DNA from 3 places in the Streptomyces sp. NPDC046860 genome. Region 1 is predicted to be linked to each of the others. Evidence: riboswitches for the same ligand, from Rfam matches in the RefSeq annotation. Region 1 holds a riboswitch; each other region holds the start of a gene.
The links. Region 1 has a riboswitch for thiamine pyrophosphate ahead of thiO (glycine oxidase ThiO). Riboswitches for the same ligand answer to the same signal wherever they lie in the genome.
Positions count from the first base shown of each region.

Region 2: another riboswitch for thiamine pyrophosphate. It lies ahead of thiC (phosphomethylpyrimidine synthase ThiC); the one in region 1 lies ahead of thiO (glycine oxidase ThiO).
Region 3: another riboswitch for thiamine pyrophosphate. It lies ahead of ABZ898_RS03160 (thiamine ABC transporter substrate-binding protein); the one in region 1 lies ahead of thiO (glycine oxidase ThiO).

Region 1 is NZ_JBEYXQ010000005.1:167,546-177,652, forward strand. It holds gene ABZ898_RS09960 (Rv2175c family DNA-binding protein) at 1-259, opposite strand, end outside; gene ABZ898_RS09965 (FAD-dependent oxidoreductase) at 316-1,548, opposite strand; gene ABZ898_RS09970 (hypothetical protein) at 1,578-1,931, opposite strand; TPP riboswitch at 1,983-2,095, shown strand; gene thiO (glycine oxidase ThiO) at 2,092-3,276, shown strand; gene thiS (sulfur carrier protein ThiS) at 3,273-3,473, shown strand; partial or broken gene ABZ898_RS09985 (thiazole synthase) at 3,476-4,267, shown strand; gene pknB (Stk1 family PASTA domain-containing Ser/Thr kinase) at 4,359-6,290, shown strand; gene ABZ898_RS09995 (deoxyribonuclease IV) at 6,367-7,269, shown strand; gene ABZ898_RS10000 (sulfite oxidase-like oxidoreductase) at 7,271-7,903, opposite strand; gene bfr (bacterioferritin) at 8,056-8,547, shown strand; gene ABZ898_RS10010 ((2Fe-2S)-binding protein) at 8,557-8,817, opposite strand; gene ABZ898_RS10015 (class II 3-deoxy-7-phosphoheptulonate synthase) at 8,973-10,107, opposite strand, start outside.
Region 2 is NZ_JBEYXQ010000007.1:148,729-158,835, reverse strand. It holds gene cydB (cytochrome d ubiquinol oxidase subunit II) at 1-252, opposite strand, end outside; gene ABZ898_RS12975 (cytochrome ubiquinol oxidase subunit I) at 268-1,776, opposite strand; gene hisC (histidinol-phosphate transaminase) at 2,007-3,095, opposite strand; gene ABZ898_RS12965 (LacI family DNA-binding transcriptional regulator) at 3,530-4,642, shown strand; gene ABZ898_RS12960 (metallophosphoesterase) at 4,951-6,021, shown strand; gene ABZ898_RS12955 (hypothetical protein) at 6,222-7,082, shown strand; gene thiC (phosphomethylpyrimidine synthase ThiC) at 7,079-8,884, opposite strand; TPP riboswitch at 8,877-9,049, opposite strand; gene ABZ898_RS12945 (YibE/F family protein) at 9,122-10,107, shown strand, end outside.
Region 3 is NZ_JBEYXQ010000001.1:699,743-709,849, reverse strand. It holds gene ABZ898_RS03165 (iron ABC transporter permease) at 1-1,394, opposite strand, end outside; gene ABZ898_RS03160 (thiamine ABC transporter substrate-binding protein) at 1,445-2,518, opposite strand; TPP riboswitch at 2,599-2,706, opposite strand; gene rlmN (23S rRNA (adenine(2503)-C(2))-methyltransferase RlmN) at 2,748-3,854, opposite strand; gene ABZ898_RS03150 (hypothetical protein) at 3,957-4,109, opposite strand; gene ABZ898_RS03145 (phosphatidate cytidylyltransferase) at 4,211-5,251, opposite strand; gene frr (ribosome recycling factor) at 5,251-5,808, opposite strand; gene pyrH (UMP kinase) at 5,988-6,746, opposite strand; gene tsf (translation elongation factor Ts) at 6,938-7,774, opposite strand; gene rpsB (30S ribosomal protein S2) at 7,922-8,827, opposite strand; gene ABZ898_RS03120 (M23 family metallopeptidase) at 9,162-9,677, shown strand; gene ABZ898_RS03115 (helix-turn-helix domain-containing protein) at 9,684-10,107, opposite strand, start outside.

The sequences.
Region 1 (10,107 bases):
CGATCATCTCTTCGTCCGTGAACCCGTTGTCCCGCAGGAGCGTCAGGGTTCCGGTGAGGCCCTTGACGACCTTGTCCTCGTCGATGAAGGCGGCGGGGACGTGCAGCGCCCGGTTCTCACCGCGGCGTACGGCGATGACTTGGCCCTCCTTGACCAGCTGCCGTACACGCGTCACCTCGACGTCGAGCATTTCGGCGATGTCGGGCAGGGTGAGCCAGGCGGGGACAAGAGCGTCGATCTTGGTGTCAATCTCGGTCACGAGTCCTAGCCTGCCATCCCCCACCGACAGCCGGTAGTCGGGCCGCTCCGCGGCGGCTAGTCGATGACAGCCTGCTTCAGCGGCAGCGCGGGGTCGGTCAGGGCCTCGGCGTCCATCCGGCGGCCCCCCTCGATGAGCCGTCTGCCCTGGGCGAGGTCGCGCGGGCGGCCCACCGCGAGGAGGGCGACCAGGCGGTCCTCGCGCAGCCAGCACACGGTCCAGGCGGGGTCGGCCGGGTCGCCGCGCCACACCGTGCGGTCGGCCGCCGCGTGGTGACCCACGTACTGGACGAACCGCCCGAACTGCTCGGACCAGAAGTACGGCACCGGGTCGTAGGGGGCCGCCTCCGCGCCCAGGATGTCCGCGGCGACCGTGCGGGGGCCCTGCAGGGCGTTGTCCCAGTGGTGGACGAGCAGCCGCTCGGCGTAGCGGGCGGAGGGGAAGGAGGCGCAGTCCCCGACCGCGTACACGTCCTTCGCGGAGGTGTGCAGCCGGTCGTCGGCCAGGACCTCGCCCAGGTCGCCGAGGGCGATGCCGGAACCGGCCAGCCAGCCGGTGGCGGGGCGGGCGCCGATGCCGACGACGACGGCGCCCGACGGCAGCCGCGTGCCGTCGTCCAGCACCACCGCGCCGGGCTCGACGGCCGCCACCCGCACGCCGGTGCGCAGGGTGACGCCGGCGTCGGCGTACCAGGCGGCCATCGGGGCGGCGACCTCGGCGGGCAGGGCGCCGGCCAGCGGGCGGCCGGCGGCCTCGACGACGGTCACCGCGCAGCCCGCCTCGCGCGCGGCGGTGGCGAACTCGGCGCCGATCCAGCCCGCGCCGACGACCACCACGTCGTGCTGCCGGGCGAGCACCGGGCGCAGCCGTTCGGCGTCGTCCAGGGTGCGCAGCAGGTGCACACCGGGTGTCTCGTCGGTGCCGGGCAGCCGCATCGGTTCGGCGCCGGTGGCCAGCACCAGCACGTCGTACGGGACGGGGCCCGCGGCGGTGTCCAGTTCGTGGTCGGCGGGGCGCACGCCGAGCGCCTCGCAGCCGAGCCGGAGGTCGATGTCGAGCGAGGCGAAGTCCACGTCGAAGGCGGAGCCCTCGGCGGCGCCGAGGAGGATCGCCTTGGACAGCGGGGGCCGGTCGTAGGGCTGGTGCGGCTCGGCGCCGATCAGCGTGACGGGCCCGGTGAAGCCCTGTTCGCGCAGGGCGACCGCGGTCTGCACCCCGGCCATGCCCGCGCCGACGACGACCACGCGCCGTTCCCGTGCCGTGCCCTCCTGGGGCGTCTGCTCGCTCACTCGAGTCACCTTAAGTCCGTGACGGCCCGTCAGGCAGTGCGGGTGCCCGCGATCTCCTCGACCACGCTGGTCCCGGCGCCGGGGCCGGACTCCCACTCCCACGCCTCCTCCAGCCGCAGCCGCCCGTCGGGCAGTGCCACCACCGTGGAGAGGCAGTGCCCGGAGGCTGTGGTGCCGTCGTGCCCCAGCTGCACGTACCGGAAGTCCAGCCGGTCCCCGGCGCGGGTGCCGACGAGGTGGCCGCGCGCGATGTCACCGCCCGCGTACTCGGCCCAGATCCGCCCGTCCCGCTCGTGGTAGTCGAACCGGGTGCCGGTGCCCACCTGGCCGGGCGCCTGGTCCGCCACGGGGGCGAGGGTGAGTCCGTCGAGCGAGCGGGGCATGGGTCGGCTCCCTTATGGCTGAGCTGGGCGGGCGGCTAGGCTGGCCACCGTAACTGCACTCGCGGGAGCCTGGACGCACCGGGCTGAGAGGGAGGCTGGCGGCCTCCGACCGTACGAACCTGATCCGGGTCATGCCGGCGAAGGGAGGGGCGAGACGCCCATGCCGTCACGTACGTCCGAACCGTCCGGTGCGCCGGACGTCCTGGTCATCGGGGGCGGGATCATCGGCCTGGTCACCGCCTGGCGCGCGGCCGGGCGGGGGCTGGCCGTCGCCGTCGTGGACCCCGAGCCCGGCGGCGGGGCCGCGCTGGTCGCGGCCGGGATGCTGGCCGCCGTCACCGAGCTGCACCACGGCGAGGAGGGGCTGCTCGCGCTGAACCTGGCCTCCGCCCGCCGCTATCCCGGCTTCGCCGCCGAGCTGGCCGAGGCCACCGGCCACGACCTGGGCCACCGCCGCTCGGGCACCCTCGCGGTCGCCTTCGACACCGACGACCGCGCCCAGCTCCGTGAGGTGCACGAACTCCAGCTCCGCTGCGGGCTGGACTCCGAGTGGCTGTCCGGGCGGGAGTGCCGGCGCCTGGAGCCGATGCTGGCGCCCGGTGTGCGCGGTGGGCTGCGGGCCGACGGGGACCACCAGATCGACCCCCGGCGGCTGGCGGCCGCGCTGCTCGCCGCCTGCGAGCGGGCCGGGGTGGCCTTCCACCGCACCCGGGCCGCCCGGCTGGACGTGTCCGGCGACCGGGCCACCGGGGTCACCACGGCGGACGGCACCTCGCTGGGCGCCGGGCAGGTGGTGCTGGCGGGCGGCTGCCTGAGCGGCCGGCTGGAGGGGGTGCCCGAGGCGTTCGTGCCTCCGGTGCGCCCGGTGAAGGGGCAGGTGCTGCGGCTCACCGTGCCGCCCCGGTACCGGCCGTTCCTGAGCCGCACCGTGCGGGCCGTGGTGCGCGGCGGGCCGGTGTACCTGGTGCCGCGCGAGAACGGCGAGCTGGTGGTCGGCGCGACCAGCGAGGAGCAGGGCTTCGACACCACGGTGACGGCGGGCGGGGTGTACGAGCTGCTGCGCGACGCCCATGAGCTGGTGCCCGGCATCACCGAGCTGCCGCTCACCGAGACCCTGGCCGGACTGCGCCCCGGCTCCCCCGACAACGCCCCGATGCTCGGCCCCACGGGCCTCGACGGCCTGCTGCTGGCCACCGGGCACCACCGCAACGGCGTGCTGCTCACGCCCGTCACCGGGGACGTCATGGCGGACGTCCTGTGCGGCGCGGGGGTGCCCGAGGTGGCCCGCCCGTTCTCGCCGCGCCGTTTCGCCGCCCCCTCCCCGAACCTGGAGCACTCCGCATGAACATCTCCGTCAACGGCGAGCGCCGCGAGGTGGCGCCCGGCACCGCCCTGGACGCCGTCGTACGCGTCCTGACCCCCGCGCCCTCCGGGGTGGCCGCCGCCGTCAACGAGACCGTCGTCCCGCGCACCCGGTGGGCCGAGACCGGCCTCGCCGAGGGCGACCGGGTCGAGGTCCTCACCGCCGTGCAGGGAGGCTGACGATGACCGGCGAACCCCTGGTCCTCGGCGACCTGACCCTGGACTCCCGGCTGATCATGGGCACCGGCGGGGCGCCCAGCCTGGCCGTGCTGGAGCGCTCGCTGATCGCGTCCGGGACCGGACTGACCACGGTGGCGATGCGCCGGGTCGACCCCGGCGCGCACGGCTCGGTGCTGTCGGTGCTGGAGAGGCTCGGCATCCGTGTGCTGCCCAACACCGCGGGCTGCTTCACCGCCGGTGAGGCGGTGCTGACCGCCCGGCTGGCCCGCGAGGCGCTCGGGACCCCTCTGGTGAAGCTGGAGGTGGTGGCCGACGAGCGGACGCTGCTGCCGGACCCGGTGGAGACGCTGGACGCGGCCGAGACACTGGTCGACGACGGCTTCACCGTGCTGCCGTACACCAACGACGACCCGGTGCTGGCCAGGAGGCTCCAGGACGTGGGCTGCGCGGCCGTGATGCCGCTGGGCTCCCCGATCGGCTCCGGGCTCGGCATCCGCAACCCGCACAACTTCGAGCTGATCGTGGAGCAGTCCCACGTGCCGGTGATCCTGGACGCCGGGGCGGGCACGGCGTCCGACGTGGCGCTGGCGATGGAACTGGGGTGCGCGGGTGTGATGCTCGCCTCGGCCGTCACCCGGGCGCAGGACCCCGAGACGATGGCGACGGCGATGCGGCACGCGGTGCGCGCGGGACACCTGGCACGCCTGGCCGGACGCATCCCGCGCCGCCATTTCGCGCGGGCGTCGTCGCCCGCCGAGGGGCGCGCGGACCTCGATCCCGAGCGGCCGGCGTTCACCTCGCGGGACGGTCACAGCTCTGCTGCGGTCGCTCACCCGGACGGCGCAGCGGGCGCCGCCGCCGCGCACCCCTCGTAGACTCGCCCGCGTGGATATGACCCTCTCGGACCCTCTCCTCGGCCAGGTGCTCGACGGCCGCTATCGCGTCGAGGCGCGGATCGCCGTCGGCGGCATGGCGACCGTCTACCGGGCCCTGGACATCCGGCTCGACCGGGTCCTGGCGCTCAAGGTGATGCATCCGGCGCTGGCCGCCGACGGCGGCTTCGTCGACCGCTTCATCCGCGAGGCCAAGTCGGTCGCCCGGCTCTCCCACCCCAATGTGGTGCAGGTCTTCGACCAGGGCACCGACGGCGGGTACGTCTATCTGGCGATGGAGTACGTCGCCGGGTGCACCCTGCGCGACGTGCTGCGCGAGCGGGGCGCGCTGATGCCCAGGGCCGCCCTGGACATCCTGGAGCCGGTGCTGGCCGCGCTGGGCGCGGCCCACCGGGCGGGGTTCGTGCACCGGGACATGAAGCCGGAGAACGTGCTGATAGGGGACGACGGCCGGGTGAAGGTCGCCGACTTCGGTCTGGTGCGCTCGGTGGACACGGTCACCAGCACCACGGGCTCGGTCCTCGGCACGGTGTCCTACCTGGCCCCGGAGCAGATCGAGCAGGGCACCGCCGACCCGCGCGTGGACGTGTACGCCTGCGGTGTCGTCCTCCACGAGATGCTGACCGGCGCCAAGCCGCACTCCGGGGACTCCCCCGCCCAGATCCTCTACAAGCACCTGCACGACGACGTGCCCCCGCCCTCGGCGCTGGTGCCGGGGCTGGCGTACGAGCTGGACGAGCTGGTGGCCGCCGCGACCGCCCGCACCCCGCAGGTGCGGCCCGCGGACGCGGCCGCGCTGCTCGGCGAGGTGCTGCGGGTCCGGGGCTCGCTGACCGGGGAGCAGCTCGACGCGCTGCCGCCGCAGGCGCTGTCCACCGCCCACGACAACGGCGACGACCGTACGAGCGTGATCCCGCGCTCGCTGACGTTTGTCCGGCCGCTGCCGGTCGACGGCGACGACGGCCGGGACGTCACGAGCGTGCTGCACACGACCGACGTGGAGGCGCCGCCGTCCCGGCGCGCCGGGTCGCGGTCGCGGCCCCGCCGCGGGCTGCTGACGCTCGTGGCCGCGGTGCTGGTGTTCCTCGGCGTGGGCGGCGGGGTCTGGTACATCAACTCGGGCCAGTTCACCAAGGTGCCGCCGGTGATGACGCGGACCCAGGACCAGGCGGAACAGCGGCTGAGGTCGGCGGGGCTGGACGTGGGCAGGATCGAGCGCGCCTACAGCGACACCGTGGACCGGGGCACGGTCATCAGCTCCGACCCGTCGGCGGGCTCCCGCGTCCGGGGCAACGCCTCGGTGGGGCTGACCGTCTCGCTGGGCCCGCGCTCGGTCTCGGTGCCCAGGGTCGCGGGCGAGCCGCTGGAGCGGGCGCGGGCGCGACTGAAGACGGCCGGCCTGGAGCCGGGGATGGTCACGCGCGAGTTCAGCGACGAGGTCGCCCGGGGCTCGGTGATCGGTACGACACCGGAGGCGGGCACCGAGCGGCGCGCCGGTTCGGCGATCGCCCTGGTCGTCAGCAAGGGCGCCCCCGTCGACATCCCGGACGTCAGCGGCGAGGACGCCGAGACCGCGCGCCAGGACCTGACCGAGGCCGGTCTGAAGGTCAGGATCGCGGCCGAGCGCGTGAACTCCGACTACGACAAGGGCCAGGTCGCCTTCCAGTCGCCGGAAGCGGGCGGCCAGGGCGCCGAGGGCGACACGGTGACGCTGACGCTGTCCAAGGGCCCGGAGATGGTGAAGGTCCCGGACGTGGTCGGGTCGAGCGTGGACGAGGCGCACCAGAAGCTGGAGGCGGCCGGTTTCCAGGTCCACGAGGACCGGGGGCTGCTGGGGCTGTTCGGCGACAAGGTGAAGAAGCAGTCGGTGGCGGGCGGCGACGAGGCGCCCAAGGGCTCGGAGGTCACGATCACCATCCGGTGACCGGATCGCCGTCCGGTGACCGGTCTCACCGCGGCCGCCGGTCCGGGGGCGCGGGGCGGCGTGACACCCTGAACGGGTGACTCTCCAGCCGTCCCCCGCCGCTCCCGCCACCGTCCCCGGTACCCTCCGCAACCCCGTCGGCGCGCATGTGCCGGTGGCCGGCGGGCTGCACACGACGGGACTGCCGTACGCCCGTGACCTGAAGGCGGAGACCGTGCAGGTCTTCGTGGCCAACCCGCGCGGCTGGGCCACGCCGGCCGGGAACCCGGCCCAGGACGAGGCGTTCCGGGCGGCCTGCGCCGAGGAGTCCGTCCCGGCCTACGTGCACGCCCCGTACCTGATCAACTTCGGCTCGCACACCGAGGCGACGGTGGAGAAGTCGGTTCAGTCGCTGCGGCACTCCCTGCGGCGCGGGCGGGAGATCGGCGCGCTCGGGGTGGTGGTGCACACCGGCAGCGCGACGGGCGGGCGCCCGCGCGAGGCGGCGCTGAAGCAGGTGCGCGAGCACATGCTGCCGCTGCTGGAGGAGCTGACCCACGACGACGACCCGTTCCTGCTGCTGGAGTCGACGGCCGGACAGGGCTTCTCGCTGTGCTCGCGGACCTGGGACTTCGGCCCGTACTTCGAGGCGCTGGACGCCCATCCGAAGCTCGGCGTCTGCCTGGACACCTGCCACATCTACGCGGCCGGGCACGACCTGACCGGCCCGGACGGCATGCGGCAGACCCTCGATCTGCTGGTGGGGACGGTGGGCGAGGGACGGCTGAAGCTGATCCACGCCAACGACTCCAAGGACGTGGCGGGCGCGCACAAGGACCGCCACGAGAACATCGGCTCCGGCCACATCGGCGAGGAGCCGTTCCGCGCCCTGATGGCCCATCCGGCCACGGCGGGCGTCCCGCTGGTCATCGAGACCCCCGGCGGCAAGGAGGGGCACGCGGCGGACGTGGCCCGGCTCAAGCGGCTCCGGGACGGCTGAGCTACAGCTCGGGGCCGTCCCCCGGCTCCTCCTGGTAGGAGTAGCGCTGTTCCTTCCAGGGGTCGCCGACGTTGTGGTAGCCGCGCTGCTCCCAGAAGCCCCTGCGGTCGGCGGTCATGTACTCCACGCCCCGGACCCACTTGGGCCCCTTCCAGGCGTACAGGTGGGGCACGATCAGGCGGGCCGGGAAGCCGTGTTCGGCGGTGAGGAGTTCGCCGTCCTTGTGGATGGCGAAGATCGTGCCGTCGCCTTCGAAGTCGGACAGCCGGAGGTTGGCGCTGAAGCCGTACTCGGCCCACACCATCACATGCGTGACCCCGGGCGCGGGCGGCGCCAGGTCGAGGATGGCGCGGGCGGGCACGCCGCCCCATTCCGCGCCGAGCATGCTGAACTTCGTCACGCAGTGCAGGTCGGCCACGACGGTGGCGTACGGCAGCGCGGTGAACTCCTCGTGGGTCCAGGACCGCTTGTCGCCGTCGGCGGTGGCGCCGAAGACCCGGAAGTCCCAGCGCTCGGGGCGGAACTTGGGGACGGGCCCGTAGTGCGTGACCGGCCAGCCGCGCTGGAGCCGCTGCCCCGGCGGTAGATCCGCTCCTGCCCCCGTCCCAGACGCGCGTTCCACCGGATGACCCATGCCTCCATCCTGACAGACCCGGCGGGGTGCATCCGACCAGCACGCGACAATTCCGGCATTGACTACTAAGCATGTACTTACTGGACGGCCAGGGGTGCCGGTGGAATCATGCGGCAGCATCAGCCAGGAATGCCCGGAAGGAGTCCAACCCGATGTCAGGCGACCCCGAGGTCATCGAGCTGCTCAACGAACAGCTCACCGCCGAGCTCACCGCGATCAACCAGTACTTCCTGCACGCCAAGCTCCAGGACCACAAGGGGTGGACGAAGCTCGCCAAGTACACGAGGGCCGAGTCCTTCGACGAGATGCGGCACGCGGAGGCCCTGACCGACCGCATCCTGATGCTGGACGGACTCCCCAACTACCAGCGGCTCTTCCACGTCTCGGTCGGCCAGACGGTGACGGAGATGTTCCGGGCGGACCGGCAGATCGAGGTGGAGGCCATCGACCGGCTGCGCCGGGGCGTGGAGATCATGCGCGCCAAGGGGGACATCACCTCGGCGAACGTCTTCGAGGCGATCCTCGCCGACGAGGAGCACCACATCGACTACCTGGAGACCCAGCTCGACCTGATCGAGAAGCTGGGCGAGGCGCTCTACCTCTCGACGGTGATCGAGCAGGTCCAGCCCGACGTCGCGGGCTGAGGCGAGCGGTCAGGCCGCGTCGCCGAGGCGCCGTACGGGCGCTTCCACGGCGGAGGCGAGGAGCACCGGCGGCCGCTGCGCGACCTGCTCACGGCGCGGGCAGGCGCCGCGGCCCAGCAGGGCCTGGATGCGGCGGACACAGCCGCCGCAGTCGGTGCCGGCCTTGCAGGCGGAGGCGATCTGGCGCGGGGTGCAGGCGCCGTCCTGGGCGTGCTGCTTGACCTGCTGCTCGGTGACTCCGAAGCAACTGCAGACGAACACCCGGTCCACCTCCCGACGAGATCGCCGTGTCGCCGTCACCGGATTTCGGTGAGGCAAACCTAACCTAACCCAAGGGTCGGGGGGCGGGGAAGCGGAAGGGCGCGGATCGCATGTGATCCGCGCCCTACTTCACGCTCGGGACAGCCGCACGGGCGGCCCGGACCTCACTGGTCCCGGTACATCTCCGCCACGAGGAACGCCAGGTCCAGCGACTGGCTGCGGTTCAGCCGCGGGTCGCAGGCCGTCTCGTAGCGCTGGTGCAGGTCGTCGACGAAGATCTCGTCGCCGCCGCCCACGCACTCGGTGACGTCGTCGCCGGTCAGCTCCACGTGGATGCCGCCCGGGTGGGTGCCCAGGCCCTTGTGGACCTCGAAGAAGCCCTTGACCTCGTCGAGCACGTCGTCGAAGCGGCGGGTCTTGTGGCCCGAGGCCGCCTCGAAGGTGTTGCCGTGCATCGGGTCGGTCACCCAGGCCACCGTCGCGCCGGACGCCGTGACCTTCTCGACCAGCTCGGGGAGCTTGTCCCGGATCTTGTCGGCGCCCATGCGGACGATGAAGGTCAGCCGGCCCGGCTCCCGGTCGGGGTCGAGACGGTCGATGTAGCGCAGCGCGTCCTCGGCCGTGGTGGTCGGGCCGAGCTTGATGCCGATCGGGTTGCGGATCTTGGACGCGAACTCGATGTGCGCGCCGTCCATCTGCCGGGTCCGCTCGCCGATCCACACCATGTGGCCGGAGACGTCGTAGAGGTGGCCGGTGCGGGAGTCGACCCGGGTCAGGGCCGTCTCGTAGTCCAGCAGCAGCGCCTCGTGCGAGGAGAAGAACTCGACGGTCTTGAACTCCTCCGGCTCCGCGCCGCAGGCCCGCATGAAGTTCAGCGCGTTGTCGATCTCGCGGGCGAGCTGCTCGTAGCGCTGGCCGGAGGGCGAGGACTTCACGAAGTCCTGGTTCCAGGCGTGCACCTGGCGCAGGTCGGCGTAGCCGCCGGTGGTGAAGGCGCGCACCAGGTTCAGCGTGGAGGCGGAGGCGTGGTACATCCGCTTCAGCCGCTCGGGGTCGGGCAGGCGGCTCTTCTCGGTGAAGTCGAAGCCGTTGACGGAGTCGCCCCGGTACACCGGCAGGGTCACGCCGTCGCGGGTCTCGGTGGGCTTGGAGCGCGGCTTGGAGTACTGGCCCGCGATCCGGCCGACCTTGACCACCGGCACGGACGCGGCGTACGTCAGCACGGCGCCCATCTGCAGGATCGTCTTGACCTTGGCCCGGATGTGCTCGGCGCCCACGCCGTCGAAGGACTCGGCGCAG
Region 2 (10,107 bases), on a different contig from region 1:
CAGGTAGAAGCCGGAGAACAGGGTGGCGTACCACTCCGGGAAGGCGGCGAAGGTCGCCCCGCCCGCTGTGAGCAGCCACACCTCGTTGCCGTCCCACACCGGCCCGATGGTGTTGATCAGCACCCGCCGCTCGGGCCGGTCACGGGCGAGCAGCCGGGTGAGGACGCCGACCCCGAAGTCGAACCCCTCCAGGAAGAAGTAGCCGGTCCACAGCACGGCTATTAGTACGAACCAGACGTCATGCAGTTCCATGGCTGTTCCCCAGCGCTAGTACGAGAAGGCCATCGGCCGGTCGGCGTCGCGGTGGTCGCCGCCGATCTTCGTGGGCGGGTTGAGGTCGGCCTCGGTCAGCTCCGGCGGTCCGGCCGTGGCGTACTTGGCCAGCAGCCGGACCTCGACGACCGCGAGAACGGCGTACAGCGCGGTGAAGACGGCCATCGAGATGACCACCTCGGCCTGGGAGACGCCGGGGGAGACCGCGTGCCGGGTCTGCAGCACGCCGTAGACGGCCCATGGCTGGCGTCCCGTCTCGGTGAAGATCCAGCCCCAGGAGTTGGCGATCAGCGGGAAGGCCATCGTCCAGGTGGCCACGCGCCAGAACCAGGGGGTCAGCCCCGCGCCCAGCGCCCGCTTCCCGAACGGCACCAGACGCGGCACCTCGTCGTCGCCCGTGCGCAGATGCCGGGGGAGCAGGAACTTCTTCCGGGTCAGCCACAGCCCGACCGTCCCGAAGGTGAAGGAGGCCATGCCGAACCCGATCATCCAGCGGAAGCCCCAGTAGGCGACCGGGATGTTGGGCCGGTAGTCGCCGGGCCCGAACTTCTCCTGCTCGGCCTTGTTGACGTCGTTGATGCCCGGGACGTACGAGGAGAAGTCGTCGTTGGCCAGGAAGGACAGCAGTCCCGGCACCTCGATGGCCACGGTGTTGTGGCCCTTCTCCACGTCGCCGTAGGCGAAGACCGAGAAGGGGGCGGGTTTCTGACCGTCCCACAGGGCCTCGGCGGCGGCCATCTTCATCGGCTGCTGCTTGAACATCACCTTGCCGAGCACATCGCCGCTGACCGCGGTCAGCAGACCGGCGACGACCACCGTGACGAGGCCGAGCCGCAGCGAGGTCCGCATCACCCTGATGTGCCGGCGGCGGGCCAGGTGGTAGGCGGCTATGCCCACCATGAACGCGCCCCCGGTCAGGAAGGCCGCGGAGAGCGTGTGGAACGCCTGGCTGAGCGCGGTGTTCTGGGTCAGCACGGCAAGGAAGTCGGTCAGTTCGGCGCGCCCCCTCTCCTTGTCGATGCGGTAGCCGACGGGGTGCTGCATCCAGGAGTTGGCCGCGAGGATGAAGTACGCCGAGAGGATCGTGCCGAGCGAGACCATCCATATGCAGGCCAGGTGGACGCGCTTCGGCAGCTTGTCCCAGCCGAAGATCCACAGCCCGATGAAGGTCGACTCGAAGAAGAAGGCGATGAGCGCCTCGAACGCCAGCGGGGCGCCGAAGACGTCCCCGACGAAGCGTGAGTAGTCCGACCAGTTCATCCCGAACTGGAACTCCTGCACGATGCCGGTGACCACGCCCATCGCGATGTTGATCAGGAAGAGCTTGCCCCAGAACTTCGTGGCCCTGAGGTAGACCTCCTTCTCCGTGCGCACCCAGGCCGTCTCCAGCCCGGCCGTGAGCGCGGCCAGGGAGATCGTCAGGGGGACGAACAGAAAGTGATAGACGGTGGTGATGCCGAACTGCCAGCGCGCCAGGGTCTCCGGCGCCAGCGCCATTTCCACGTCGTCACCCCTCCTAACTCCGCCGTCCGGACGCGGCGTTCTGGCGGTCAGGCCTCACACGCAGGGAGCAGTCCGAACGGAGCTTGTGAAAGCGTTCACATTCACAAGCCATTATGGCGCACACGTTTTCGCCTGCGGAAGAGGGGGTCCCCCCGGCCCCCGCGGGACATGCCCGCAACGACGAAGGGCCCCGCCGGACGGCGGGACCCATGACGTCGGACGGCGCTCGCTCAGCCCTGCGCGGCCTCCCGGCGGAACGCCTCCGCGGCCTTCAGGAACAGGTCGTTCGCCTCGGTCTCCCCGACCGTCACCCGCACACCCTCACTGGGGAACGGCCGCACCATCACACCGTGGTCCTCGCACGCCGCCGCGAACTCGGCGGTCCGCTCCCCCAGCCGCAGCCACACGAAATTGGCCTGCGTCTCCGGGACCGTCCAGCCCTGCGCGCGCAGCGCGTCGACCACCCGGGCACGCTCGCACACCAGCGACCCCACCCGGCCCAGCAGTTCGTCCTCGGCCTGCAGCGAGGCGATCGCCGCCTCCTGCGCGACATGGCTGACGCCGAACGGCACCGCCGTCTTGCGCAGCGCGGCCGCCACCGGCTCGTGCGCGATGGCGAAACCGACCCGCAGCCCGGCCAGGCCGTACGCCTTGGAGAACGTGCGCAGCACGCAGACGTTCGGCCGGTCCCGGTACAGCTCGACGCCGTCGGGCACCTCGGGGTCGCGGATGAACTCCCGGTACGCCTCGTCCAGCACCACCAGCACGTCGCGCGGCACTCGGTCGAGGAACCGCTCCAGTTCGGCCCGCCGCACCACGGTGCCGGTCGGGTTGTTGGGGTTGCAGACGAAGATGAGCCGGGTCCGCTCGGTGATCGCGTCCGCCATCGCGTCCAGGTCGTGCACATCGCCCGGGGTGAGCGGCACCTGCACCGGCGTCGCGCCGCTGATCCGGGTGATGATCGGGTACGCCTCGAAGGAGCGCCAGGCGTAGATCACCTCGTCGCCCGGCCCGCTGGTCGCCTGCACCAGCTGCTGGGCCACGCCGACCGAGCCGGTGCCCGTGGCCAGGTGGGAGACCGGGACGCCGAAGCGCTCCGCCAGTTCGTCCATCAGACCGCCGCACGCCATGTCGGGGTAGCGGTTGAACTCGGTGACGGCCGCGGCGACCCGCTCCATGACACCGGCCAGCGGGGGATAGGGGTTCTCGTTGGAGGACAGCTTGTAGGCGACCGGCCCGTCGGCCGCGGCGGGCCTGCCCGGCTTGTAGGTGGGGATACCCTCCAGCTCGGCGCGCAGCTTGGGGCTCGTCTCGCTCACCGCAGTCCTCCTCGTGACCACCGGCGGACCGTCGACGCCGCCGGCATCCAATACTCCTCACCTTATGAGGATTCGGGGCGCTTGCGTACCGGCGCGACCCGACTCGCGGTCTCCGCCGTCCCTCGAGGCATCAGGAGCCTCACCGGGTGACCGGCCGACCGGTCCCGCAATAGGGGGCGCATCGCGCATTTGCCCATGCGCCGGTGGCTCGCGCCGTGGCGCGCATCCCTCGTGAAGGTGAGTTGAGACCTCTTCGAAACATCGGGCACTTGGCAGGCCCACACGCGCCGACAAGTCACGTACTGCCATCCAGTCAGCCAACTGACATGCATTCAAAGGCCGTTGAGGGCTTACGACCATGCAGAAACGTGCCTGTCAACGCATGCATATGCGTCCGCACTACCCCACCGAAGGAGCCCTACTATCGGCTCGCCATGACAGCAGCAGGGAAGCACCAGGTGAGCCGCACGGAAACCTCCCGGCGGGGCACCCGGCCGGGCCGGGCGGGCATCAGAGACGTGGCCGCCGCCGCCGGGGTCTCCATCACGACCGTCTCCGACGCCCTCAACGGCAAGGGGCGGCTCCCGGACGCCACCCGCCGCCATGTCCGCGAGGTCGCGGACCGACTGGGTTACCGGCCCTCGGCCGCCGCCCGCACCCTCCGTACCGGCAAGTCCGGCCTGATCGGCCTGACCGTCACCACGTACGGGGATGAACCTTTCACCTTCACCGAGTTCGCCTACTTCGCCGAGATGGCGCGGGCCGCCACCTCCGCCGCGCTCGCCCGCGGCTACGCCCTCGTCATCCTTCCGGCGACCTCCCGCCACGACGTGTGGTCCAACGTGGCGCTGGACGGGACCGTCGTCATCGACCCCTCCGACCAGGACCCGGTCGTCAGCGAGCTGGTCCGGCAGGGCTTACCGGTCGTCTCCGACGGCCGCCCCGCCGGCGCCCTCCCCGTCACCGCCTGGGTCGACAACGACCACGAGGCCGCCGTCCTCGGCATCCTCGACCATCTGGCCGCCGCCGGGGCGCGCCGGATCGGACTCCTCACCGGCACCACGACGGACACGTACACCCATCTGTCCACCACCGCCTACCTCCGCTGGTGCGAGCGGGTCGGCCAGGACCCCGTCTACGAGGCGTACCCCGCGCACGATCCGTGCGCGGGCGCCGTCGCCGCCGACCGGCTGCTCGCCCGCCCCGACCGCCCGGACGCCGTCTACGGCCTCTTCGACCCCAACGGCACCGACCTGCTCGCCGCCGCCCGGCGCTACGGGCTGCGCGTCCCCGACGACCTGCTGCTGGTGTGCTGCAGCGAGTCCACGGTCTACGCCACCACCGAGCCGCCCATCACCACGCTCTCGCTGAAGCCGCGCCGCATCGGCACCGCGGTCGTGCAGCTCCTCATCGACGCCATCGAAGGCGTCGATTCCGACCAGCCGGTCGAGCAGGTGATACCGACGGAGCTGATCGTGCGCACCTCGTCCCAGCGCCGGCCCCCGCGCACCACGGTCAGTCCGCCCCGGATGCCGGAGCGCGGCTGACGGAACCGGCCCGAGGGGGGCGCCCGGCGGAGGCGGACGGTCCGGCGCGGCGCGTCCGGGCCGGCCGTGGCTCGCCGAACCGGGGCGGGCGACCCTCCGGCGGGTGATCGATCACAGCCGTGCAACCGGTCGAAAACCCGCACAACCGGGAGGAAAGCCTCGGTGATCTGGAGCCTCGCTCCGATTCACCACCCCTGGGTCATCACATGGCGCGACGCGCATTCCTATGATGGGCCCACGACACCGCGGGCCGCTGCGACCAGGCAGTCCGAGGCGGTGCAGCTTCGGCGCGATGGTGGAGGGGTCTGATGACTCAGGGGGCCGGTCTGGGACCCGAGACGGAGCGGACGGCGACGTTGCGCGACTTCCGGGTGCCCGCTTACGTCCATGAGACCGGTCCGTACGCAGACGTGCACCCCGGTGACGTCGTCCCCGCGCACGAGGCGGAGCACCCCGAGGGGTACACCCCGACCGAGCGGGACCTGCCGGTCATCCGGCGCGGCGAGGCCCTCCAGCCGCCCGCCGACCCGGCCCCGGCCGCACCGGCGCCGCAGCCCGGCGACGGCCCCGGCCCGCTGTTCGTCGTGGGCGACGTCCACGGCTACATCGAGGAGCTGCTGACCGCCCTGCGGACCAAGGGCCTGATCGACGAGGCCGGCCAGTGGTGCGCGGGCACCGCCCGGCTCTGGTTCCTCGGCGACTTCACCGACCGGGGCCCCGACGGCATCGGCGTCATCGACCTCGTGATGCGGCTGTCCGCCGAGGCCGCCGCGGCCGGCGGTTACTGCAAGGCCCTCATGGGCAACCACGAGCTGCTGCTGCTGGGCGCCAAGCGCTTCGGCGACACCCCGGTCAACTCCGGCGCGGGCACCGCCACCTTCCAGGCCGCCTGGCTGCTCAACGGCGGCCAGAAGACCGACATGGACCGCCTCCAGGACCACCACCTGCAGTGGATGGCCCGGCTCGACGCGGTCGAGGAGGTCGACGGCTATCTGCTGCTCCACTCCGACACCACCGCCTACCTCGACTACGGCGACTCGATCGAGGCCGTCAACGACACCGTCCGCGAGGCGCTGACCCGCAACGACGCGGACGAGGTGTGGGACCTGTTCCGGAAGTTCACCAAGCGCTTCTCCTTCCGCGACGAGGGCGGCGCCGACGCCGTGCGCTCCCTCCTCGATACGTACGGCGGCGACCGTGTCGTTCACGGCCACAGCCCGATTCCCTATCTGCTGGGCCAGGTCGGCTCGGAGGAGGGCGAGGACAGCGGCGGCCCCAACGTCGAGGGACCGCACGTGTACGCGGACGGCCTCGCCATCGCCATGGACGGCGGCGTGACCATGGCCGGAAAGCTACTGGTCCAGCAACTGCCTCTGTAATCCTGACCGTTCTCCGCGCCGCCCGGCACCGGGCCGGACCGGTGCGGAGAAGGCACGGAGCCTCGTCGCAATTTCCCGCAACCCCCTGTCACCGTGCGGTGTGACAGCTCTACCATCGGCTTATCCGTAGCAGGCTCCCCTCCGTTTCTGCCCGACGGCTCGCCGCCATGCGAGCCCCAAGCCCTACGGAGCATCGGGGGATGCACATGAACAGCGTTCCGCAGCACCTGCTGAGCGAGGACCGCCGCGAATTCGAGCGGTTCCTCGATGAGGCGCTGCGCTCCGCACCCGACCACCCGGAACTGTCCGCCGTCGGACAGCGGCTCAACCCGGAACAGCTGCGCACGATGGCCCTCAACGCCACGGCCCTCATCACGGCGGCCGCCGCCACCGAGTACCAGCACTACGTCAAGACCCGCGAGGAACTGCGCCGGCCGGCGGCGGAGACCGAGGCGTCCGGTGACTCGTCCGGTACGGGGGAACCGGGGTCGGGCGCTCTGGGGCTCGCCGCCGCCCTGGGCGAGACCGCCGAGGGCGCCGGTGCGGGAGCCAGCGCGATGATCGCGGTGCTGGCCCCCGTCCTCGCGGGGACGGCCGCGGTGATCTTCCTGCTGGTGGGCTATCTCCTCAAGGTGACCGCTCCCGGCCTGGCGTTCGGCCGGACCATGATCACTGTCGGCTGGGTCTTCGGCGCCGTGACGGCGGTGGCCATCCTCGTCGCCGGTGTGGCGCTGCTGCTCACCGCGCTGCGCAACAGCTCCTCCGCCGAGGCCGCCGCCCAGGAGGAGGCGCGCGAGGCGGTGGCGAGGGCGCGCGAGGAGTGGCGGGAGGCCCTGCTCGAACGCGGCATCCTGCCCTTCCTGCGCGACGCCCTCTCCCAGCCCGGCGCCCCCGCCGCACAGCCCCTGCCGGCCCCCGGCCCGAGCCGGATGCCACGCCTGGGCTACGGCCGCCCCGGCTTCAGCAGCCCGGACGACGGAGCGGCCACCGACCGCCCCCGCTTCAGCAGCCCCGACTACACGAGCCCCGACTTCGGGGGGCCGGAACACCAGCCCGACTAGTTCCGCTCGTCCGCGAGCGGCAGATAGACGCGGTTGCCCGAGGCCGCGAACTCCTGGGACTTCCTGGCCATGCCCTCCTCGATCTCGGCCCGGTCCCCGCCGTGTTCACGCCGGATGTCCTGCGAGATCTTCATACTGCAGAACTTCGGACCGCACATGGAGCAGAAGTGGGCCGTCTTGGCGGGCTCGGCCGGCAGCGTCTCGTCGTGGAACTCCCGTGCCGTGTCCGGGTCCAGGGCGAGGTTGAACTGGTCCTCCCACCGGAACTCGAAGCGGGCGTCCGAGAGCGCGTCGTCCCACTCCTGGGCGCCGGGGTGGCCCTTGGCGAGGTCGGCCGCGTGGGCGGCGATCTTGTAGGTGATGACGCCGGTCTTGACGTCGTCCCGGTTCGGCAGGCCCAGGTGCTCCTTGGGCGTGACGTAACAGAGCATCGCCGTGCCCCACCAGGCGATCATCGCGGCGCCGATGCCCGAGGTGATGTGGTCGTACGCGGGCGCGACGTCGGTGGTCAGCGGGCCGAGCGTGTAGAACGGTGCCTCGTCGCAGATCTCCTGCTGGAGGTCGATGTTCTCCTTGATCTTGTGCATCGGGACGTGCCCGGGGCCCTCGATCATCGTCTGTACGTCGAAGCGCCTGGCGATCCGGTTGAGTTCCCCGAGCGTCCGCAACTCCGCGAACTGAGCCTCGTCGTTGGCGTCCGCGATCGAACCGGGCCGCAGGCCGTCACCGAGCGAGTAGGTGACGTCGTAGGCGGCGAGGATCTCGCAGAGTTCCTCGAAGTTCTCGTACAGGAACGACTCCTTGTGGTGCGCCAGGCACCAGGCGGCCATGATCGAGCCGCCGCGCGAGACGATGCCGGTCTTGCGGTTCGCCGTCAGCGGGACGTACGGCAGCCGCACACCCGCGTGCACCGTCATGTAGTCCACGCCCTGTTCGGCCTGCTCGATCACCGTGTCCTTGTAGATCTCCCAGGTCAGCTCCTCGGCCTTGCCGTCGACCTTCTCCAGCGCCTGGTAGAGCGGCACCGTACCGATGGGGACGGGGGAGTTGCGCAGCACCCACTCGCGGGTGGTGTGGATGTTGCGGCCGGTGGAGAGGTCCATGACCGTGTCGGCGCCCCAGCGGGTGGCCCAGGTCATCTTCTCCACCTCCTCCTCGATCGAGGAGGTGACGGCGGAGTTGCCGATGTTGGCGTTGACCTTCACCAGGAAACGCTTACCGATGATCATCGGCTCGATCTCCGGGTGGTTCACATTGGCGGGCAGCACCGCGCGGCCCGCCGCGATCTCCTCGCGGACCACCTCGGGAGAGACGTTCTCCCGCAGCGCCACGAACTCCATCTCGGGCGTGATCTCGCCCTGGCGGGCGTACGTGAGCTGGGTGACCGCCCGGCCCGCCCGCCCGCGCCGGGGCTGGCGGGGCCGTCCGGGGAAGACGGCGTCCAGGTTGCGCAGTCCACCGCGCGGCGAGGTGTGCTTGATCCCGTCGTCCTCGGGACGGACGGGGCGCCCCGCGTACTCCTCGGTGTCGCCGCGGGCGACGATCCAGTTCTCCCGCAGGGGGGACAGCCCCCTGCGGACATCGGTGCCGGCTTCCGGATCGGTGTACGGGCCGGAGGTGTCGTACAGCGTGACCGACCCTCCGTTGGTGAGATGCACCTGACGGACCGGCACCCGCAGGTCGGGGCGCGAGCCCTCGACATACGCCTTGTGCCAGCCGATGGACTTCCCGGCCTCCTCGCGCGGCGACGTGTCCGTCGCGTTCCGCGTGGAGGCAGGCGTGCGTGCGTCCTTGTCGGTCATGAGACCTACTCCCTACGCCGGCATTACCCGGTAACAGGTTCGGCGGTCGACGCAGCGATTCCCGTCCGCAGATGTTCCCGTCGAACCACGTTCCACGTGAAACATCGCAACGACGGAGGTCAGCGCCCTCTCAGCCCGGTGCTCCGAGCTCCCGCGTGTGCAAAGGTGCCTCCCACGCTAGCGCCCTGTGTGACGGGATGAACAGTGGGCCTCCCGTGTTCTTGCGATGATCGGGCGGTGACCACGACACAGCAGCCTCCCTACCCGCCTCCCGGCCCACCCCACCGGCCCGGCTCCGGACCGGGCCGCGGCGACGGGGGCGAGCACGGCTCCGGGGGCGGACACGGCCATGGGCACGGCCACTCGCACAGTCACAGCCACGGCCCCGCCGCGCCGGTCTCCAAGCATCTGCGCAAGGTGATCGCGGCGATCCTGATCCCGTTCAGCGTGGCCGTCGTCGTGGGCCTGGTGGCCCTCTGGCCCGGCGGGGCTCCGCCGCACCAGCGCACCGGGGTCGGCTTCGATCGCCAGACGCAGCAGGCCACGGTCACCCAGGTGACCTCGGTGAGCTGCAAGGCGGGCGGCGGCCAGGGAGCGCCGGCCGGTGACCCCTCGGGCGCGGGCGCGGCTCCCCAGGACGACAAGGGTCCCTGCAAGAAGGCGACGGTCCGGGTCGACACCGGCAAGGACCGGGGCCGCACCTTCACCGAGCTGGTGCAGCCGGACCAGACACGGCAGTTGGCCCAGGGCGACAAGGTCGTGGTCGCCTACGAGCCCACGGCGCCGAAGGACCTCCAGTACGCGGTCACCGACCTGGACCGGAAGTTCCCCATGGCGCTGCTCGCCGGGATCTTCGCGATCGCCGTCGTGGTGGTGGGCCGGCTGCGCGGGGTGATGGCGCTGGTGGCGTTGGCCGTCAGCTTCCTGGTGCTGACCCTGTTCATCCTGCCCGCGGTGCTGCAGGGCTCGAACCCGCTGCTCGTGGCGGTGGTCGGGTCGAGCGCGATCATGCTCATCGCGCTCTACATGTGCCATGGCCTCTCCGCACGGACCTCCGTCGCGGTGCTCGGCACACTGGTCTCACTGCTGCTGATCGGCGTCCTCGGCTCGCTGTTCATCGGCTGGGCGGCGCTGACCGGCAACACGGACGACAGCACCGGCCTGATCCACGGTCTCTACCCGTCGATCGACATGAGCGGCCTGCTGCTCGCGGGCGTCATCAT
Region 3 (10,107 bases), on a different contig from region 1:
GCGAACGCGAACCCGGCGGCGACCAGCAACGCCCGCCGCACCAACGGAAGATCGACCTCCCGCCACACCCGCCAGGGCGAGGCCCCGAGCACGGCGGCCGCCTCCCTGAGCCGGGTGTCCACCGCCCGCAGCACCGGCAGCATGGTCCGGACGACGAAGGGTGCGCCGACCAGCGCCTGGGCGAGCGGGACCAGCAGCCAGGACTGGCGCAGGTCCAGCGGCGGTTCGTCCAGCGCGATCAGGAACCCGAAGCCGACGGTCACGGCGGAGACGCCGAGCGGCAGCATCAGGAGCGCGTCGAACCCGCGCACCAGCCGTCCCGCGTCCCGGCGGGCCAGCGCGGCGGCGGCGAGCCCGCCGACGGCCAGCGCGATGCCGGTGGCGGCGGCCGCGTACTCCAGCGAGGTCCACACCGCGTGCAGCGGCGCCACCAGGAACGTACCGCCGTCGGCGTCGGTGAGCGCCCGGTAGTAGCCGAGGTCCGGGGCGTCCAGCGAGCGGCGCACCAGCACGGCGAGCGGCAGCACCAGCAGCACCGCGACGGTGGCGAGCACCCCGCCGAGCAGCGCCCGCTGTCCGGCGCCGCGCGGACGGCGCGCGGTGACCGAGGCGTCGACCAGGCGCAGCGCGGTCTCGCGCCGGCGCACGGTCCAGGCGTGCACGGCGAGGATCGCGCCGACCGCGGCGAACTGCACCAGGGTGAGGACGGCGGCCGTGGTGAGGTCGAAGACCTCGGAGGTCTGGCGGTAGATCTCCACCTCCAGGGTGGAGAAGGTGGGTCCGCCGAGGATCTGGACCACGCCGAAGGAGGTGAAGGTGAACAGGAACACCATCAGCGCGGCGGCGGCCACGGCGGGCGCCAGCGCGGGCAGGGTGACCTGCCGCCAGGCGCGCAGCGGGGACGCGCCGAGCATCCGGGCGGCCTCCTCCTGCCGGGGGTCGAGCTGCCCCCAGAGCCCGCCGACGGTACGGACGACGACGGCGTAGTTGAAGAAGACGTGCGCCAGCAGGATCGCCCACACCGTGGTGTCCAGGCGCAGGCCCCACAGCTCGTCCAGCAGTCCGCCGTGGCCGACCAGGGCGAGGAACGCGGTGCCGACGACCACCGTGGGCAGGACGAACGGCACGGTGACCACGGCCCGCAGCACCTGTTTGCCGGGGAACTCCAGCCGGGCGAAGACGTAGGCGGCGGGCAGCGCGATCAGCAGGGTGAGCGCGGTGGAGGCGACCGCCTGCCAGGTGGTGAACCACAGCACGTGCCGGATGTCGGAGCGGCCCAGCACCTCGGCGAACCGCCCGAGGTGCCAGGTGCCGTCCGTCTTGAGCCCGCGCGCCGTGATCGCGGCGACGGGCCAGGCGAAGAACAGGGCGAAGAACGCGGCGGGCAGGGCCATGAGCCCCAGCCGCGCCGCGCTCCGGCGGCCACGCCGTCCGGCCGCCCCGGCTACTTCAGTACGAGCGACGTCCACGAGCTGACCCACTGGTCGCGGTTGGCGGCGATCCTGCCGGGCGCCATGACGGCCGGGTCCTCGGCGGCGGGCCCGTACTCGGTGAACTCGGCGGGGACCTCGGCGTCCTTGATCACCGGGTACACGAACATGTTCATCGGCATGTCCTGCTGGAACTCCCTGGTGAGCAGGAAGTCGATGAACGCCTTGCCGCCCTCGGCGTTCTTCGCGTTCTTCAGCAGCCCGGCGAACTCGACCTGCCGGAAGCAGGTGCCCTGGGCGACGCCGGTGGGGGCGGTCGCCGGCTTCTTCTTGGCGTAGATCACCTCGGCGGGCGGCGAGGAGGCGTACGAGACGACCAGCGGCCGGTCACCGCCCGCCTTCCTGCCCTCGGAGGAGCCGGAGAACTCCTGGTAGTACGCCTGCTCCCAGCCGTCGACGACCTTGACGCCGTTGGCCTTGAGCCTCTTCCAGTACGCCTCCCAGCCCTTGTCGCCGTACCGCGCGGCACTGCCGAGCAGGAAGCCCAGGCCGGGCGAGGAGGTGGCGGCGTTCTCGGTGACCAGGAGGTTCCTGTACTTCGGGTCGGCGAGGTCGGCGAAGGTGTGCGGCGGCTTCAGCTTGTGCTCGGTGAAGTACGCCTTGTCGTAGTTGACGCAGACGTCGCCGTGGTCGACCGGCGTGACCCGGTGCTTGGCGCGGTCGAGCTGGAAGGCGGGGTCGGCCTGGTCGAGGCCCTTGGCCGCGTACGGCTGGAAGAGGCCGTTGTCGAGGGCGCGGGAGAGCAGGGTGTTGTCGACGCCGAAGAAGACGTCTCCCTGCGGGTTGTCCTTGGTGAGGACCGCCTTGTTGACGGCCTGGCCGGCGTCGCCGTCCTTCAGGACGCGCACCTTGTAGCCGGAACGCTTCTCGAAGTCCGCGATCACGTTCTTGGACGCGGCCCACGAGTCGTGGCTGACGAGGGTCACGGTCTTGGTGTCCGCGGCCCCCTCGGTGCCGGTCGACCCGCACGCGGAGAGCGTGAGCAGGCCGAGGCCCGCCGCCGCGGCCACGAAGGTCTTGGTGTGCACTGATGGTCCTCCTGGGGTGGGCCAGGAAGAGACGCGGCCCTGCCCGGTCTCCGCGCGGGAGGCCGGGCAGGGCACAACAGCTTGAGTGATGACCGAACTTCCTACCCAGAATGACCTGGGCGAGGTTCAGAGGGTCTGCGGCCTGGTTGCCGCACTCTCAGCGCTGTGGCGCTCCCCTGTCGGAATATGCAGATGTATGACCGTATGAAGTTGTGCTGACCGGCCCAGGTTACCGCTCGGTGGCCGCGAGCTGACCACACGCCCCGTCGATCTCCTGACCGCGGGTGTCGCGGACGGTCACCGGCACGCCGTGCGAGGCGATGGCCTCCACGAACGCCTTCTCGTCCTCGGGACGGGAGGCGGTCCACTTGGAGCCGGGGGTGGGGTTGAGCGGGATGAGGTTGACGTGCACCGGCCGGCCCTTGAGCATCCGGCCGAGCCGGTCGCCGCGCCAGGCCTGGTCGTTGATGTCCCGGATCAGCGCGTACTCGATGGACAGCCGGCGCCCGGACTTCTCCGCGTACTCGAACCCGGCGTCCAGCACCTCGCGCACCTTCCACCGCGTGTTCACGGGGACGAGGGTGTCGCGCAGTTCGTCGTCGGGGGCGTGCAGGGAGATCGCCAGACGGCACTTGAAGCCCTCGTCGGCGAAACGGTGGATCGCGGGCACGAGACCGACCGTCGAGACGGTGATGCCGCGCTGGGACAGCCCGAGGCCGTCCGGGGCGGGGTCGGTGAGCGCCCGGATGGCCCCCACGACCCGCTTGTAGTTGGCGAGCGGCTCGCCCATGCCCATGAAGACGATGTTGGAGAGCCGCGCGGGCCCGCCGGGCACCTCGCCGTCCCTCAGCGCCCGCATGCCGTCCACGATCTGGTGCACGATCTCGGCGGTGGACAGGTTCCGGTCCAGCCCCGCCTGCCCGGTCGCGCAGAACGGGCAGTTCATCCCGCACCCGGCCTGGCTGCTGATGCACATGGTGACCCGGTCCGGGTACCGCATCAGCACCGACTCGACCAGCGTGCCGTCGAACAGCCGCCACAGCGTCTTACGGGTGGTGCCCTGGTCCGTGGCCAGATGCCGGACCACCGACATCAGCTCCGGGAACAGCGCCTCCCGCAGCTTCTCCCGCGAGCCGGCCGGGATGTCCGTCCACTGCTCGGGGTCGTGCGCGTACCGCGCGAAGTAGTGCTGCGAGAGCTGCTTGGCACGAAACGGCTTCTCCCCCGCCTCGGCGACGGCGTCCTTCCGCTCGGCAGGCGAAAGATCAGCGAGATGCCGCGGCGGCTTCTTGGCTCCGCGGGGGGCGACGAAAGTGAGTTCTCCGGGCTTGGGCATGGTGGTACCAGTGTCGCAGATCGACTTGGGTGGCCTGGTCCGCGCGCTCGTGCCCCAGAGGCGCCGCATCACCGAGGGCGTCGACCACCTGGCAGCACCCGGTCACGGGACGTCGATCTGCCAGGCGATGACACCCGTGGAGCCTTCAGCCGCATCGGCGTCGATGCGTACCCGCCCGGACGCCGTGATCCGCTGCCGCACGATCGTCCGATCGCAGGGCACCTCGGTGTTGGCACCGGGGCTCGCGGGGGTCACCGTGACTCGGGCGCCGCCTCAGATACGAGGCGCCGCCTCAGATACGAACGGACCCCGCCCTCCATGACGGAGAGCGGGGCCCGAGGACCGTGCGGCGGGGTTCAGGACCCCACGAACGCCACCAGCAGCAGCCACACCACCGGGGCCGTCGGCAGGAGGGAGTCCAGGCGGTCCATGATTCCTCCGTGGCCGGGGAGGAGGGTGCCCATGTCCTTGATGCCCAGGTCGCGCTTGATCATGGACTCGCCGAGGTCGCCCAGCGTGGCGCTGACCGCCACCGCGAAGCCCAGGATCAGGCCCTGCCACCAGGCGCCGTCGTCGATGAGGAACTGCATGCACAGCGCGCCCGCGACCATGGCGAACGCCACCGCGCCCATGAGGCCCTCGCGGGTCTTGCCGGGGCTGATGCGCGGAGCGAGCTTGTGCTTGCCGAAACGCCAGCCGACCGCGTAGGCGCCGGTGTCGCTGACCACGGTGAGGAGCAGGAACGTCAGCACCCGCCAGGCGCCGTCGTCGGCGGTGAGCATCATCGCCACGAACGTCGCCAGGAACGGGACGTAGAACGCGGCGAAGACCCCCGCCGTGACGTCCTTCAGATAGCCGTCCGGCGGCTGGGTCATCCGCCAGACCAGGACCGCGAGCGCGGTGAGCGCCATGGCGACCCAGGCGCCCTCGGCGCCGCGCGCGTACCCCGCGACCACCATCGCCGCACCGCCGACCGCGAGCGGCACCAGGGGTGCCCTGATCCCCTTGCGCTCCTGCAGCCGGCTGGTCAGCTCCCACAGACCGACGACCACCGCGACGGCGACCACACCGACGAAGACGGCCTTGACGACGAAGAGCGAGGCGATGATCACCACGCCGAGTCCCACGCCGACGCCTATGGCCGCGCTCAGGTCGCGGCCCGCGGTCTTCTTCGGCGCGGGGGCCGGCTGCGGGGAGTCGGGCATCGGGTCGTCGTCCTGGTCTCCGCCATACGCGGGTACGTCGGGCACGCTGGGCATGGGGCGAGTCTGCTGCGCCTCGGGCGCATCGTATGCGGGACCCGCCGTGGCAGCCCCCTGGACAGGCCCACCCGCGGTGGGCCCCCAGTACCCGGCCTGCCCCGCCTGCGGCGGCGCCCCCCAGGAAGAGTCGCTCATCAGACTTCGAGCAGCTCCGCTTCCTTGTGCTTGAGAAGCTCGTCCACCTGCGCCACGTACTTGGCGGTCAGGTCGTCGAGCTCCTTCTCGGCGCGCCGGCCCTCGTCCTCGCCGACCTCGCCGTCCTTGATCAGCTTGTCGATGGCGTCCTTGGCCTTGCGGCGCACGGAACGGATCGAGACCTTGGCGTCCTCGGCCTTGTGCTTGGCGACCTTGATGTAGTCGCGGCGGCGCTCCTCGGTCAGCTCGGGGAACACCACACGGATGATGTTGCCGTCGTTGCTGGGGTTGACGCCCAGGTCCGAGTCACGGATCGCCTGCTCGATGTTGCGCAGCGCGCTCTTGTCGAACGGGGTGACCACGGCCATGCGCGGCTCCGGAACGGAGAACGAGGCCAGCTGGTTGATCGGCGTCGGGGCACCGTAGTAGTCGGCCACGATCTTGTTGAACATCGCCGGGTGCGCACGGCCGGTGCGGATCGCGGCGAAGTCCTCCTTGGCGACCACGACGGCCTTCTCCATCTTCTCCTCGGCTTCGAGGAGGGTCTCTTCGATCACCACTTGCTCCTGCGTGTCTTGAGTAAGGCCCGGCTGCGGTCCCCGATCGGGCGGCGGCCGGCTGCGTCGCGTCTGCTTCCTGCACGGTTCCCGACCGGCAGGACATTGTCCATCCCCCGGCCGGGGCGCGTCCCGTCCGTGCCCCGGACGGGGTCGCGCCCGTAAGGCGGGGTCGCCGGTCAGTCCCGGCTGCCCTGGTCACCCACGAGTGTGCCGATCTTCTCACCCTTGACGGCCCGAGCGATATTGCCCTCCGCCAGCAGCTCGAAGACGAGGATCGGCAGGCTATTGTCGCGGCACAGGGTGACGGCGGTGGCGTCGGCGACCTTGAGGTCGCGGGTGATGACCTCGCCGTAGCCGAGCGCGTCGAACTTGACGGCGTCCGGGTGGGTCTTGGGGTCGGCGTCGTAGACACCGTCCACGCCGTTCTTGCCCATGAGCAGAGCCTCGGCGTCGATCTCCAGGGCGCGCTGGGCGGCGGTGGTGTCGGTGGAGAAGTACGGCATGCCCATTCCGGCGCCGAAGATGACCACGCGGCCCTTCTCCAGGTGGCGCACGGCACGCAGCGGGATGTACGGCTCGGCGACCTGGCCCATGGTGATGGCGGTCTGCACGCGGCTGTCGATGCCTTCCTTCTCCAGGAAGTCCTGGAGGGCGAGGCAGTTCATCACGGTGCCGAGCATGCCCATGTAGTCGGAGCGGGCGCGGTCCATGCCGCGCTGCTGCAGCTCCGCGCCGCGGAAGAAGTTGCCGCCGCCGATCACGACCGCGATCTCGGCGCCGTCGCGCACCACGGCGGCGATCTCGCGGGCGATCTTGTGCACCACGTCGGGGTCGACGCCGAGGCCCCCGCCGCCGGAGAAGGCCTCTCCGGACAGCTTCAGCAGAAACCGGCCGCGCACTTTGCCGTCGTCGCTCTTCTGGGCCTTGGTGGTCATGGAGATCCCGCCTCTTTCACGTGTTGCACATACGAAGAAGGCCATTGCCGATGGGGTCGCTTCAAGCTCCCATGCGCGGCAATGGCCTCCTCGTCAGATCTGCTGCCGTCCGCCACTGGCTCACGGATGGCGGTCTGCGCGGACGACTGCTGTCGACCCTATCGGGGTCGCGCGTCGATCGCGGTACGGACTCAGATGCCGACCTTGATGCGCGAGAAGCGCTTCAGGGTGACACCGGCCTCGTCCAGCACCTTCTGGACCGACTTCTTGTTGTCCAGGGCGTACGGCTGACCGAGCACCGTGGCGTCCTTGAAGAAGCCGTTGAGGCGACCCTCGACGATCTTGGCGATCGCGGCCTCGGGCTTGCCCTCGGCGCGGGTGGTCTCCTCGGCGATGCGACGCTCGGACTCGACGACCTCGGCCGGCACGTCCTCCTTGGCGAGGTACTTCGGCGCGAAGGCGGCGATGTGCTGGGCGATGCCCTTGGCGACGTCGGCGTTCGGCTTGTCCAGCTCGACGAGGACACCGATCTGCGGGGGCAGGTCGGGCATCGTGCGGTGCATGTACGCGCTGACGTAGCCGTCGGTGAACTGCGCGAAGCGGTCCAGGACGATCTTCTCGCCGAGGTTGGCGTTGGCCTCGTCCACGAACGCCTGGACGGTCTTGCCGGGCTCGATCTCGGAGGCGAGGAGCGCCTCGATGTCGGCCGGGGCGGTCTTGACGACGTGCTCGGCGATGGCGTTGGCCACGGCCTGGAACTTGTCACCCTTGGCGACGAAGTCCGTCTCGCACTTCAGCTCGACCAGGACACCGGCGGAGTTGTCCTCGGCGATGATGGAGACCACGGCGCCGTTCTCGGCGGAGCGGCCCTCACGCTTGGCGACGCCCTTCTGGCCCTTGATGCGCAGCGCCTCGACGGCCTTGTCGACGTTGCCCTCGGCCTCGTCCAGCGCCTTCTTGCAGTCCATCATGCCGGCGCCGGTGAGCTCACGGAGCTTCTTGACGTCGGCGGCGGTGTAGTTCGCCATGAGTCTGTGAGTCTTTCTGGAAGTCTTGGGAGATCGGAGATCCGCACGGGCCCGCGACCGGCGGTCGGCCGGGTCGCGGGCTTCGTGTCGGGCTACGGATGACGGACGGGGGCGGGGTTCATGCCGCCCCCACCGTCAGCTCCGGTGTCAGGCCTGCTCGGCCTTGGGGGCCTCGGCCTCGACCTCGGCGGCAGCCTCTTCGACGGCCTCGGAGACCGGGGCGTCGGGGGCCGGGGACTCGGCGGCGATCTCGACGGCCTCGGCGGCCTCGTCGGCCTTCTTCTCGCCCTCGAGCAGGTCGCGCTCCCACTCGGCCAGCGGCTCGGCCGCGGCCTTCTCGCCCTTGTCACCGGTGGCGACGCGCGAGCGGGAGATGAGGCCCTCGGCGACGGCGTCGGCGATCACGCGGGTGAGCAGGGTGACGGAGCGGATCGCGTCGTCGTTGCCCGGGATCTTGTAGTCGACCTCGTCGGGGTCACAGTTGGTGTCGAGGATGGCGACGACCGGGATGTTGAGCTTCCGGGCCTCGCCGACCGCGATGTGCTCCTTCTTGGTGTCCACGATCCAGACGGCGCTGGGCACCTTCTGCATCTCGCGGATACCACCGAGGGTCTTCTCGAGCTTGGCCTTCTCGCGGGAGAGGACCAGCAGCTCCTTCTTGGTCAGACCGGAGGCGGCGACGTCCTCGAAGTCGATCTGCTCGAGCTCCTTGAGGCGCTGCAGACGCTTGTAGACGGTCGAGAAGTTGGTGAGCATGCCGCCCAGCCAGCGCTGGTTGACGTAGGGCATGCCGACGCGGGTGGCCTGCTCCGCGATGGCCTCCTGCGCCTGCTTCTTCGTGCCGACGAACATGACCGTGCCGCCGTGGGCGACGGTCTCCTTGACGAACTCGTAGGCGCGGTCGATGTACGACAGCGACTGGAGCAGGTCGATGATGTAGATGCCGTTGCGCTCGGTGAAGATGAAGCGCTTCATCTTCGGGTTCCAGCGACGGGTCTGGTGACCGAAGTGGACGCCGCTCTCCAGCAGCTCCCGCATCGTGACGACGGCCATGGCCATCTCCTTGAGTTTCTCGGTTGTGCCGCGTCCGCCGGACGGCGGTCGCGCCTGACGCCCGCGGTGCGCCGTGCCGCGAAGGACCGAGGGGCGCTTGTACGGACCCTGTGACGGGCCTCGTACCGGGGCGTGCGAAGTCGACCCGGTGACCCGGATCGCCAGAAGAAGTGTACGGGACGGCCGGGGTACCGGGTGACGCCCCTGTCCACAACCGGCCGGTTGTCCACAGGCCCGCCCGCGATCCGCCGAGGAACGGCAGGGTTCCGGCATGCGAGAACTGGTGTGCCGTGCCACGAACTGGGCTGTCCTGCCCCTGCTGTTGACCTTGACGATGCTGACGCCCCTGGCCCGGGCCGGCCCTCCCCGCGAGGAGGGGGCGCCTGCCGGGCGGGTGCCCGCCGTGGCCCGGTTCTGGCCGGTGGGGACGCGTCCGGCGGTGCTGCGCGGCTGGGAACCGCCGGCCACGGCGTACGCCGCCGGGCACCGGGGCGTGGACCTGGCGGCCACGCCGGGCGCCCCGGTGCGGGCGGTGGCGGCGGGCCGGGTGTCCCACGCGGGGCGGGTGGCGGGGCGGGGTGTGGTGTCGGTGCGGCTGGCGGGGACACCGCTGCGCACGACGTACGAACCCGTGCGCGCGGCGGTGGCGGAGGGCGCGGAGGTACGGGCCGGGGAGGTGGTGGGGACGCTGGAGGGCGGCGGGGCGCACTGCCCCGGCACCTGCGTGCACTGGGGGCTGCGGGACGGCGGGACCTACCTCGATCCGCTGTCGCTGCTGCCGCCGTGGCTGCTCGGCCGGGGTCCGTCCCGGCTGCTGCCGGTGCTCGGCGTCCCGGTGCCGCCCGGCTGAGCGGTGTCAGCCCCGGACGCCGCGCAGGGCCATGGCGACCGCCGCCTCGGTGATCGCCTCGGGATGCTCGGCCGCACCGAGTTCGATACGGCGCACGGCCGCGTCGACGACGCCCTGGAGCAGCATCGCGGCCAGCCGGGGCTGCTCGTGCCCGAGTCCGGCCAGCGCCTCGACGATCATCGCGACGAGCCCGCCGTGCGCGGCGCGGATCTTCTCCCGCGCCCCGGCGTCCAGCTCGCTCGCGGAGATCGCCACGACGGCCCGGTGCCGCCGGTCACCGACCAGGGCCAGCTGCCGGCGCACATACGCCTCGACCTTTCCCTCGGCCGAGGGCTCCGCCGCCATCGCGGCCTCGACCTCCGCCGCCCAGACGGGGAAGTCGACCTCGCACAGCTCCTCGACCACGGCGCCCCGCGACCGGAAGTACTCG